DNA from 3 places in the Paenibacillus sp. FSL W8-0426 genome. Region 2 is predicted to be linked to each of the others. Evidence: riboswitches for the same ligand, from Rfam matches in the RefSeq annotation. Region 2 holds a riboswitch; each other region holds the start of a gene.

Region 1 (4,084 bases), 1.4 Mb from region 2:
GTACAAGCTGGTCTCATTACCTCCCCTGCACCGCTTACGCAAGAGTCGTGGAAGTTCGATTCGCAGAATGACTACGCCTCCAACGTGTATACGCGCGGCAAACTCGTGCTTCTCGGCATCGAACAGCAGGTCGGCGCCAAAACGATGGAACGCATTCTTTCGACCTACGTCAAAAAGTACCGGTTCAAACATCCTTCCTCCACGGATTTTCAGAGGGTGGTGGAACAGGTCACGCGAGCCTCGTGGTCCGAATATTTCAACCAGTACGTATACGGCAGCGGCATGGCCGACTTCGCGGTTGAAAAAATCTCGGTGAAACCCGTGCAAAAGGAAGGTAACACCTGGTATGAATCGTCTATCACGGTCCAGAAAAAAGGCAGTGATTACAAGGGCGTGCCCGTTCGGATCGTGTTTGAAGACGGCCACGTCGTGAACAAGCAATGGGATGGACGGGAAGAGCGGATTACTTACCGTCTCACTTATTCTTCTCCCGTCTCCTGGGCCATGACCGACCCGCTGTACAGCATGGTGCTGGAGAACCGGCATATGAACAATTTTTTAAAAGCCGGCCTGGATGAGCCCGTCCAATTCCGCTGGAGCCTGGGCGCAACCAAACTAATAGAAGCCATTTTCGGAGGTCTGACATGGTGAGGTGGAAACAGTGAAAGCTAAAATACGCGAAGGCTGGTTTCTCGTCCGCCAGCACATGTTCATTGCCGCGCTTTTATTCTTGTATCAATTGGTCTGGGGTTACTTCCTGTTCCGGATGGTACAGTCGGCAGTCGTGCCGCTCCTGCGGCGCTATCCCGAGCCTGAAGCGGGCGAACTCAGCACATTATTGTTCAAAATGGAAAGCCAGCTCAGCCTGTCTGCCCATCCGGAAGTACATCGATACCTTTGGATTCTGGGGGCCATGCTGCTCTTGCGGATGCTAATCAGCCCCCTGATCCATGCCGGCCTGATGTACTCGCTGCAGCATTTCGAGCAAACGGATGAACGTATCCCGTTTGTGAAAGGCATTCGCCAGCTTTGGAAGCCGATCCTGCTCCTGCAAACGATCCGAACCTTGCTCATCTTGTTGCCCGGCTACTGGCTTCTGCCAAAGCTGTATGCCATTCTGATGGACGGGTTCCATTCACTCGCCCTGCTGATGCCCGGGATTCCTTATATCGCCGGCTGGATCGTCTATGGCTGGATCGTGCATCATGCCTTGTTGTACATGCAGTTCGGGGTCTCGGCTCCAGAAAGCCATGAACCGATAAAAAGCGCGTTCCACGCGCTGTGGATCGCGCTCCGGAGCATTATGACCGTGACGGGAATTGCCCTTATTCTCGGTGTTTTCCACCTGCTCCTCTTCGGCGCATTCACCTCGTTCTCCTGGTGGTTGACCGGTCTTGCCGGACTGATCCTGCAGCAAACCTATCCGCTTGCACGCTGCATCCTCAGCCTGTGGAAAATATGCGCTCATTTTCGTCTTTGGCAATCCAAGCTCGCCAAACATTAAGTCAGGGGTTGGCGAGCAAATTTGTTACCATCTCCATGTTAACTTTTATTTATAAAAACGCTTTAAAATCAGCAATCCCCGACCTTTCCCCGTCTAAGGTCGGGGATTTTTTTGCTAAATTTGCTGTTAAACGTTGCCAAACAGGTACACCTCTGTTACAATATTCCCAGTGATCTTTTAGTAACAACTTTGTAATCTTTAACTTCATAATTGTAACTACTTAAAATTGTCATATTGATTTCACAGGTGCACATCATGATAAGCCAAATTCCTGGCACCTGGGAAGCGGGGGAACCAGTTATGGGTGAATTGATCTTGCTACAGAGGGATCATAGGGGACCTTCAACCGAATCCTTAAGCTAACCTCGCAGGCGTTGGAAGGGGAAAAATCTTTTGTTTAAGAAGAAAATCACCGCAGCTGTACTCAGCCTAACATTCGCACTATCGCTTGGGGCAGGAAGCGCATTCGCAGATTCTAAAATGGATGAAGTCATTGATTCGGCAATGGGAACTACATATAAAAGCGGTGGAACAACCCTTAGCGGTTTCGATTGCTCAGGGTTCACGCGTTATGTATTCGACAAGCTGGGCATTGATTTGGCACGTCAATCAAGCGCTCAATACGAAATGGGCGATTCGGTATCCCGCATGGAAATGAGACCAGGCGATCTGGTATTCTTTAACACGACAGGTAAAGGCGTTTCCCACGTTGGCATCTTTGTCGGCGAAGGCAAATTCGCACATTCTTCTTCATCAAAAGGTGTAACTATCAGTTCCCTGAGCGAAAACTATTGGGCTGACCGTTATATCGGCGCCAAACGCATTATGAGCACGGACGCATATGAGACGCTTGCACTCGACTAAGGACAAGCTAGGCAACGTCATACTGTAACGAAGCTTGAACAAAAACCGTTGGCATCATTCTCCGCAGGAATGATCCCAGCGGTTTTTTGCATGCGTCCGTGCCCTTATGATGATTTTACCCATCCTGTTATAATATAAACGGCGAATGGCGTATTATGAATATATATAACGGAATAGACAGGACTTTTGTTTCACTTTTTTCAAAGCTTGTCCTGTTTCGCATCAGGAAAGGAGGCACGGTGGTGTACGAAGGTTCAACCACATTCAACGTTATTCCGATGCAGGAAGAACACGGCGAACAGATCTGCAGTTGGGCATATGATCCCCCGTACAACATCTATGGGTTCCTTCCTTGGGAACAGATGAAGGCGCTTGAGATCGAATTTGGGGATGATCGGCTAAGACGAGAACAATATGTCGCCGTCCTCACGGAGCATGGCGAATTAGCGGGATTCGCGCAATACTTTCCGCTGGAAGGCGTAACGCGCATTGGTCTCGGGATGAGGCCGGAGCGCTGCGGACAGGGCCAGGGCATGGAGTTCGTGGCAGCCATCGTCCAGGAGGCCCGGCGCCGCAATCCTGAAAATGAAATCGATCTGGAGGTGCTGACCTGGAATCATCGGGCCATTCGGGTGTATCAAAGGGCAGGATTTGCGATTCACGACACCTATGAACGAATGACGCCGGAAGGAATGAAGCTTTTTCACTGCATGGTTTATGAAGGCTTTTAATTCTACCGGACGGCCGCCTCTCTATTAGTCGGTTGAATTGATGATATGTGAACCAGCATCGCAAATCCTGCAAAGGTGTAATTGGTTATGATAATTTCCACAAAATGCTATGCTGTCCCACCCGGTTCCGGTATAATGAGATGGACAGTTGGAGTAAGATGATCTTTCATTCTGGAGGGGGACTTAAGGGATGCACAAATGGATCATGAGCGGAATATTTTTTGCAGCATGCGCGTTGGCAATCGTGTTAATGTTTACGCTTCCAGGGAAAGAGGAGGTGGCTGAGGAGGCCAAACCCACCATGCCGGAAGTCACGATGGACGCTGCCCAAGCGGAGGCGACCGTCAAAGCCAACTGTATCTCCTGTCATGGAGATCAGCTTCAAGGCGCCGTTGGCCCCAATCTGCAAAAGATCGGAAGCCAGGACGACGTGGACAAAATCTACTCCGTCATTCTCAAGGGCAAAGGCGGCATGCCTTCCTTCAAAGGCAAGCTGAAAGAAGAGGAAATCGCCAACATTGCGATGTGGTTGTCGGAGAAGAAATAATACGCAAGCATGGCCCTTCGCATGGGGTGCACATGCAGAAAGGCTCACGGCCCTCTATTGAAGGATCGTGAGCCTTTTTCCATTGCAAACCATAGGCAGCACGGCTGCTGCAGCGCCAAGCCTTGTAGAAGGCTATTTGGACGTTCGCTCCGCGAGGAATGCCTCTACCTCGCGTGCCGTCGGCATCCCGGACTGGGCGCCGAGCTTGGTCACCGACAACGCTGCCGCGCCCATGGCGAAGCCTACGGCCGCGTCCAGCGTTTCGCCGCGCGCCAGGGCTACCGCCAGCGCGCCGTTGAAGCAATCGCCGGCGCCGGTCGTGTCGACGGCGCTCACGGCATAGCCGGGCGCACGGCATGCGCCGGCTTGCCCTGCCTGTACGCGGCCGCCTGGCGCAGCCGCGTAGGCAGCCCCCTCGGGGCCGAGCGTCGTGACGAC
Region 2 (4,084 bases):
TGGCAAAAGAGAAGCAATCCGTTACTCCACCATGGATTCCACGATCGCTTTGACGCTGGCCCTGTTCATCAATGCCGCCATTTTGATCGTGTCGGCGGCCGTTTTCCACAGTGCAGGCATGACGCAGGTCGCCGAAATCGCCGATGCCTATCACCTGCTGACGCCGCTGCTGGGCACAACGATCGCAAGCGTTCTGTTCGGCGTTGCCCTGCTTGCTTCCGGCCAGAATTCCACGCTGACAGGAACCCTGTCCGGACAGATCGTCATGGAAGGTTTCCTGAACATCCGGATTCCCGCCTGGCTGCGCAGGCTGGTTACACGGCTTATTGCCATCATCCCGGCCGTCATCGTTACCGCCATTGCCGGCGAACACGGTACCGAGGAACTGCTCATTCTGAGCCAGGTCATTTTGTCTTTGCAGCTGCCGTTTGCCGTCATCCCGCTGGTCATGTTTACGAGCGATAAAAAAAGCATGGGCGAGTTTGCCAACAAACCATGGCTGAAAATAGCATCCTGGTTTATTGCTGGTATCATCGTCGTCCTGAACGTGTACCTCATTATCCAGACTTTCGCACTCCTCTAAAAAAATAAGGCTGATCGTCGCAAGCACCGGAGTGCCTGCACGATCAGCCTTTTCTTCGATGAAACGGAGGATGAACACAGCATTATAATGTAACTATTAATGAAACCTAATCCTCGCCAGGCAAAAACAGCGGCAGCAGCTGCTCCAGCGATTCAACCGTCCAGTCCGGCTGCTCGTCCGCCGAGCGTTCAGGCTGAAACCTTCCGTAACCTTGCAATATGCGTACAGTGCGCATGCCCAGTTTGCTTGCCGGAACGATGTCGTTATCGATTCGGTCCCCAATCATAACAGCCTCATCAGGCTCGCATTCCGCCTGCTTCAACGCTACCGCGTATAATCCGGGATCCGGTTTGGATACGCCCTCTTCTGCCGAGCATGCCAGGACGTCCACGTATTTGCGCAAGCCATACCTTTCAAGCCGCTCTTCCGTGCCCAGGCTTTGATTGGCAATGATGCCGATCCGATAACGGCCGGATAACGCATGCAGCACACGCTCCGCAGCAGCAAAAGGATGCTCAAGCTCCTTCCGGAACTTCAGTTTTTCCTGAATCCGTGCCCGGTGCTCCTCATGATCGATCAAGGTACGAATAGCTACCCGCATCGGCCACTGCTCGTACTTGCTGTAACATTCGACAAAGATCTCGCGCACCTTTTCGATGTTCACATGATACCCGAGCATTCGGGCTTCCCGCACAAACTGGCCGATGATGTCGTCCACCGGCTCCCACTCATCCACCAACGTATCCCCAACATCAAAAAACAACCATTTGATACCACCAATATCCGGCACGTTACTCCTCCTTGCTCACCTTGAACGCATCCTCCCAATCATCAACGCGAGCCTCATCCGGCGAATCTTTTACCATTCAAAAGGTCGCTGTTTTCAGGCCCGTCTTCCAACATTAAAAAAAGAAGACCCGTATCCAGAAAGAGTCTTCTTGGTTTTTCACACATATAATTAAGCTAATTATAACAGCCGCCTAACATCGGATCAATCACCAACAGCCCGCCCTTATCTGTTGAGCAGAAATCCGACCTCTCCATTCATCGAATACACGATCCGATCGGCACCCATACCGCGATAAATGCCTTTGGGATGGCTCTGTTCCGTAATGACGCACAACGTCTTGGATGTCCACGATCTGCAGATTTGCAGATAGCGGCAGGTGAGATTAAGGCTGTTCTCAAAAATAAAAACATTGCCCACATTTCCCTGCGGCAGAAACCACTTTTGCGCCGATGCCGTATTCATGCGAATGACGTTCTCTACGCCGATCCGCCGCAATTTGCGTTCTTCGCCCGCACTGTTCGTCAGCACGGCAAAAGGTACCTTTTTGTACATCAACAGCTTCACAAATTTGCGCCCTGCTTCATTCGGGGCCGTGACCAAAACCATCTCGTTATCCATTATTCGTTCCTCCCTCTGACGTGAAAAGACAACAAAAAAGAAGCGTGGGGGACCAAGGCCGCCCGAACGCTTCTTCAATCCATGACAAATAACATTCGCCACGAATAACGTACGGCTTGTTGCCTCTCCCTTTAACGCTTACGAGGTTAGCTGACGGATTCGGGCGCGAGAGTCGCCCTATTTCCGGCATAGCCGGAAAATTCACCCCATAGATGCATCGCATCCGATTGGTTCCCCCGTTTTCCATTCCGACCGGAACGGAAACTCAGCGATTAAAAACATCGTTCATGTTATCGATATGAATCATACACCCCTGACAAGTCGGTGTAAAGTCGGTGCAGCTCTCCGAAAAGGCGGATTTATGGCACTTTGCTTTAATGAGATCGCTTACATATGTACTAATCTCCACCTTTCTCGTTTAAACTATCTAATTCTCGCTCTGGTAGAAATTCCACATGATAACGGAAAGGAAGAAACAAGACACTGGCATCCCAAATGATTCCAATTATAATTTTGCATTAATTAATTGCATCAAATATAATAGAGATATAAAAAGATCACCGCATCGATACTACTCATTTGGAGGCGAATATTATGTCCATCTACGATTACAAAGTGAACACGCTTCGTGGCCAGGAAGTCGAAATGTCCCAATACCGCAACAAGGTCCTGCTGATCGTCAACACTGCGAGCAAATGCGGCCTAACCCCGCAATACGAAGGCTTGCAAAAGCTGTATGACAAGTTCCAGAACAGCGATTTCGAAGTATTGGGGTTTCCAAGCAACCAGTTCGCTCAGGAAAAGGGCTCTTCCGACGACATCGCCGAATTTTGCCAGATGAACTATGGCGTCAGCTTCCCGATGTTCGAGAAGATCGACGTGAACGGCAGCAGCGCCCACCCTCTTTTTCAGCATTTGACCAAGGAAGCGCCAGGCCTGCTAGGTTCGAAGGCCATCAAATGGAATTTCACTAAATTTCTGGTCGACCGGGACGGCCGCGTGCTCAAACGTTATGCTCCCCAAACGACGCCTGATCAGATTGAAGCCGATATTGCGGAGCTGCTGCATCAATAACAACATTTCAACAGAGATGGATTGATGTCACGATGCATTCATTTTTCATAAGGTCATCCCCTTGAAGAACCGTGTTGCAGCCCGGAAAGGCTTTTCGAAAAATCGGTGATGCAGCACGGCTTTTTTATGCCTTTTTGCAGAAAACAAAAAAAGAAGCATTCCGATGATCGGAATGCTTCTTTTGTTCTACTTCATTATAATGCGGTCGAGAGGACTCGAACCTCCACGGGCGTACGCCCACTACCCCCTCAAGATAGCGTGTCTGCCATTCCACCACGACCGCATGTCGTATTAGCGGCAACAAAAATGATTATACAGGGTTTCAAAGGAAAAGTAAAGCTATTTTTAACATTAAATTTTGGTGCCGAATGTATCGTCATTTTCCAACATCATATTGCATAAGATGGTATCTGATTTGAACATTTCGCCATCATTTTATTTTCGGTTCTGAAGCAATTCCGAACAATTACATAACATAACATTAACACGAAAAGGATAATAAAATAACATATTTTATTTCACCAATCAAAAATACAGCTTACCATTGACAAAACGCAGACATTTGTGTAAATATATATATCATATAATTCGGATTTTTACCGATATAAGTGATTTGGAACCTACAACAAAGTCATATTATATGACACAAAATGAACATAGGAGGCGAAAATGGTGAACCGAGGAAATAAGCTGCTCGATTATGTCAAACTGCTTGATTCCTCTATCCAGGTCGGAGGCTTCACCCATTTCTTCGGCATGGATACGCACATCCAGGATGGGAACATTCGCAATGCTGCTGATCTCGAATCGTTCATGCGTTGTCAGATGCATCCCAGCATCACCCGCCTTGAAGGGATGGCCATCAAAGGCATCTATAGTGCCGCCGACCAAAACGACACCTGGCGGCTGGCACTAATCGACAAACTCGTACATGTACAGCGCACCCCTGCCAACCAACGAGAGCAAGCGAGCTCCATGGGCAAAAGGCTGATCAAACTCGCACACGCCCTCCATCCATG
Region 3 (4,084 bases), 650 kb from region 2:
AGAAAGTCGAGGCCATGAATCATGATTAGCGATGAAGAATTGAATGCGCTCCGCTTGTCGGGAGAAAAAGTGAGGGTGGTGCGCGACGAGTTGGAATCCAACGACGTGAAAGGCATTGTCGTTGCGTGGGACGATGAGCAGGTTCTCATTCGTCGTCAAAATCGGCGAGTGGTCAAGCTGGATCGCCATTACAGCTTCCAACGTTTCAGCGAACCCCGTCGAAGCCCGCTGAAGGAGTAGCTGTCTGCATCAGGATTATTCCTGAGGTTAACTGGATTTACCATGGACGTTTGGGCATAGTTGTCTGCTCCGGGAGACAGGATAAGGTCGGTGAGTGACTGGAACCTATCTGTGAGGGGATGATTGCAACATGACACTGATGAACGATAAAGTCCATGCGTACAAGGATCAGATTGGCGAATTGGAAGGTTTGCTTCCCGGCGTGGTCAAGTCCTATCACGAATTTACGGGCGAGTGTTTTCAGCCAGGCGCCATCGACGCCAAAACGAAACAATTAATCGCGCTGGGCATCGGATTGTTTGCGAATAATGAAGTGTGCACGCTCTACCACGTGCAGGAGGCCCGTGCCAAGGGAGCTTCCGATCAGGAAATACTGGAGGCCGTTGCTGTCGCCGGAGCCGTTGGAGGCGGACACGCCCTGTCTCAAGGGGCTCTTAGGGTTCAGAAGGCACTGCATTAATCCGATAAGCCCATATTTGCACCAAAAAACCAGACAAGGCTCGAGCCCTGTCTGGTTTTTTGGCATTCTTGGTTAGAGTACAATGTTTCTCAAGTGATCTGGATGAACAAGTGCGGTATCGTTTAAATTTTTCCAAGCATTTTGTTATACATGAATTCGCCGGTTACACGGCGTGCAGTGACGTAGCGGTCGCTGAAATAAGGATTGGACAATTTGGTGATGCTGACGCCTTTGCTGCTTGAAGCATGGGCGAAGTTGCCTCCACCGATATACACGCCTGTATGAGAGATGCCTTTTCCAGTGGTATTGAAAAATACAAGGTCGCCTGTGCGAAGGTTGGCTTTGGAAACAGCGGTGCCAGCCTTGGCTTGTGCCTGCGAGGTACGCGGCAGCTCGATGCTGTATTTGTTAAACAGGTATCTCATAAATCCGGAACAATCGAAGCCGGCCATTGTTGTGCCGCCCCACTTGTACGGAATGCCAGTCATGCTGTTGACTACGGTATTGATGCTGCTTGCTTCGGTTGCTGTTGCACCGGAAGTAAATAAAACGGCTGCGCCGAATAAGGACAGGATAAGCTTTTTCAAAATGTTATGTTCTCCCTTCGATGCCTACGGAGTTAGCTAAGGGTTCGGTAGAAGGTTCCCTATATTTCCTATGTATCGGAATAATTCACCCGGTATGGTTCCCCCGTTTTCACTAATGAAACTCGGCACATGAATAATGAATATTTTGTAACCATTTGAAATGATATTGCATAAATACGAAATTGTCAAATCGTTCTGAAACGGTTATCTGCACCGCCATGTTAACGGAATTCTCATTTTTTATGCTCAAATTGCGAAAAGGCTGTCGTTTTTCGGTTACAAAAAAGTAACCACCGTTTCAACAGCTAATGGAATGGACAAATAAATAGTTTGTCGCCTGACTACAGCATCCATTTCCTTTTGCGTCATTTTGCTGTTCATCATGGCTGTTAATGTGTTGACAGAGTTTCGGTTTCTATGATATATTCTTCCTTGTCGCCGTGATATTTCCGGAGATATACCACATATGCGGTCGTGGCGGAATTGGCAGACGCGCACGGTTCAGGTCCGTGTGGGCTAACCCCCCGTGGAGGTTCGAGTCCTCTCGACCGCATCAATACAACCATAAGAAAGCTCTTGAATTTCCTTATTTGGAGATTCAGGAGCTTTTTTCATCTTTAGGAACGCCTGTGTAACGCGGTCACGCTGTACCGGCGTGCCATTGGCCATCATTTCGTCCAGTGCGGCGGGAGAGATTTGCCACGAGACGCTGTATTTGTCCTGAATCCAGCCATACTTTTCACGGAACGGATGTAATTGTCATCTTGGTTATGTTCATAATGGAAAAAATAACCTCGGATACCCCCTAGATTTCAAGACACAATGTACATAAAGGGGTGAACCGTTATGAAGAAAAAAGGGATTCGAATGTGGCCTGTGATCCTTATATCGATCATGCTGATCGGATGCCAGAACTCGAAGCCCAAAGAACAGGATTTGATGCGAATAAATTCCGCCAGTGGAGAAAATGCGAAGAAAGTCATTTTCCTGATGGTAGACTCTTTGATGGTTCAGGCGATTGACCAAGGAATCGGCAAGCAGGAGCTTCCGACATTAAAATTTCTGATCGAACACGGACAATATTATAAAAACCTGGTCAGTTCCTTTCCCACGATGTCCGTCACGATCGACAGCTCATTGCTTACCGGTGCGTATCCGGACATTCACCGTGTGCCGGGTCTGACGTGGTACTCAGCGGAAACCAAGAGAATGATCAACTATGGAACCGGACCGATGGAAGTGCTCAGGCTCGGAGTGAATCGGGTACTTGCTGATGCGCTGATCCATTTGAACGGGAGTCATTTGAGCAAGAATTTGCCTACGATCTATGAGGACTTAGCCCGGCAAGGGTTTAAGTCTGGTTCGATCAACGGCCTGATTTACAGGGGGGCGTCCGATCATAAGTTGTCGATACCCGATTGGATTCAAGGTCCTGCTTCTTTACCGAAAGAGATTCATGTGAAAGGGCCGGACCTGTTGTCCCTGGGTTCGTTGTCTAATCCGTTTCAGGGGATAAAAAACTTGCCGGACGGTGTAACGAATCGGTTGGGCATCCATAATGACTTCGCTATTGAAGCCGTAAAATATTTGATTCACTCCAATACATTGCCGGATTTTTTGTTTGTTTATTTGCCGGACTTGGACCGGGAGTTACATAAAAAAGGTCCCACTGGACTTCATGGAGTCAAAAAGTTGGATCAGCAGCTTCAATCTGTATTGGAAACATTCGGTTCTCCGGAGAAAGCCTTGAAAGAGGCCGTATTTGTCATTGCAGGCGACAGCGGAATGACACAGATTTTGCCTGCCAAGCAAAATCCGGTCATTGATCTGCCTTCTTTGCTCGGAGACGCCACCATTTTGCGTCCGGGTGAAGCCGTATCGGAAGATACGGATATCGTGCTCGCCGTCAATGAAACGATGGCCTATGTATATTCATTGAAAGCGGATCGATCCCTGAGAGACACGGCAAATGTATTGAAGAGCGATCCGCGCATCGATTTCGTTTCCTGGAAAGACCAGGAATGGATATACGCCATTCAGGGGGCAACAGGCAAACAGATCAAATTTAAAGCAGGCGGCAATCTAACTGATCCATACAACCAATCATGGACGGTCGAACAGGATCAAGAGGTGCTGGATTTAAGCATAAACACGGCCACACATTCATTGAATTACGATCAATATCCCGATGTTCTGAAACGTTTGTCAAGCGCGCTCCGTTCACACCAAGGCGAATTTTTGGTTGTCACGGCAAAACCGGGATATGAATTGACGGGCGGCAGTTCACCTGCGCATAAGGGCGGAGGCGGTCATGGTTCCATTCGCAAAATGGAATCGCTTGTTCCCTTGATCATCAGCGGAACAGACCAAAAGCCGGAACACTTGCGAATGGTCGACTTAAAAGCTTATTTGCTTAATCTCGTAACAAAGAAGGCCCAGAAAAGCAATAGGTGAAAAGAGAAGGCGTTTCAAATGCCCTCTTTCATTATTGGTGACCGTGTTGATAAACAAACTCTTTGATGAATTCGTTCAAGGTACCCGCAGATTTTGTAGGGATCTTTGCAGCGTTCATGCATTGATCATGAGACCACCGGTATACTTTTATACCGGTGGTTGTTTGGTGTTTATTGCTGCTGTACTTAGAACATTTTTCGAACAGGCGACATCATTGGACGCCAGTCAATGCTGTTTTATCTTAGCCGCCGTGTAACCCCATAGGTAGCCAATCCAACTCCTACAGCCAATAACGACATTAGGATTCCCCGATTATTTAGGAGTCGCGTCCATTGCATGCCAT

The links. A riboswitch is a leader RNA that binds a small molecule or an ion and turns the genes downstream of it on or off. The one in region 2 is predicted to bind cyclic di-AMP.
Region 1: it holds a riboswitch for cyclic di-AMP, as region 2 does, so the genes downstream of both, MKY59_RS00525 (C40 family peptidase) here and MKY59_RS06635 (hypothetical protein) in region 2, are expected to answer to the same signal.
Region 3: it holds a riboswitch for cyclic di-AMP, as region 2 does, so the genes downstream of both, MKY59_RS09770 (C40 family peptidase) here and MKY59_RS06635 (hypothetical protein) in region 2, are expected to answer to the same signal.

What each region holds. Positions count from the first base shown of each region.
Region 1 covers NZ_CP150203.1:107,363-111,446, reverse strand. Annotated here, with positions in the region: gene MKY59_RS00535 (M1 family metallopeptidase) at 1-651, shown strand, start outside; gene MKY59_RS00530 (hypothetical protein) at 662-1,504, shown strand; cyclic di-AMP (ydaO/yuaA leader) riboswitch at 1,756-1,893, shown strand; gene MKY59_RS00525 (C40 family peptidase) at 1,913-2,368, shown strand; gene MKY59_RS00520 (GNAT family N-acetyltransferase) at 2,647-3,099, shown strand; gene MKY59_RS00515 (cytochrome c) at 3,290-3,646, shown strand; gene rbsK (ribokinase) at 3,779-4,084, opposite strand, start outside.
Region 2 covers NZ_CP150203.1:1,467,499-1,471,582, reverse strand. Annotated here, with positions in the region: gene MKY59_RS06645 (Nramp family divalent metal transporter) at 1-583, shown strand, start outside; gene MKY59_RS06640 (HAD family hydrolase) at 690-1,373, opposite strand; gene MKY59_RS06635 (hypothetical protein) at 1,596-1,991, opposite strand; cyclic di-AMP (ydaO/yuaA leader) riboswitch at 2,112-2,272, opposite strand; gene MKY59_RS06630 (glutathione peroxidase) at 2,586-3,065, shown strand; tRNA gene MKY59_RS06625 (tRNA-Leu) at 3,266-3,348, opposite strand; gene MKY59_RS06620 (urease accessory UreF family protein) at 3,738-4,084, shown strand, end outside.
Region 3 covers NZ_CP150203.1:2,113,385-2,117,468, forward strand. Annotated here, with positions in the region: gene MKY59_RS09760 (hypothetical protein) at 22-240, shown strand; gene MKY59_RS09765 (carboxymuconolactone decarboxylase family protein) at 371-700, shown strand; gene MKY59_RS09770 (C40 family peptidase) at 823-1,287, opposite strand; cyclic di-AMP (ydaO/yuaA leader) riboswitch at 1,294-1,425, opposite strand; tRNA gene MKY59_RS09775 (tRNA-Leu) at 1,756-1,840, shown strand; gene MKY59_RS09780 (alkaline phosphatase family protein) at 2,134-3,741, shown strand.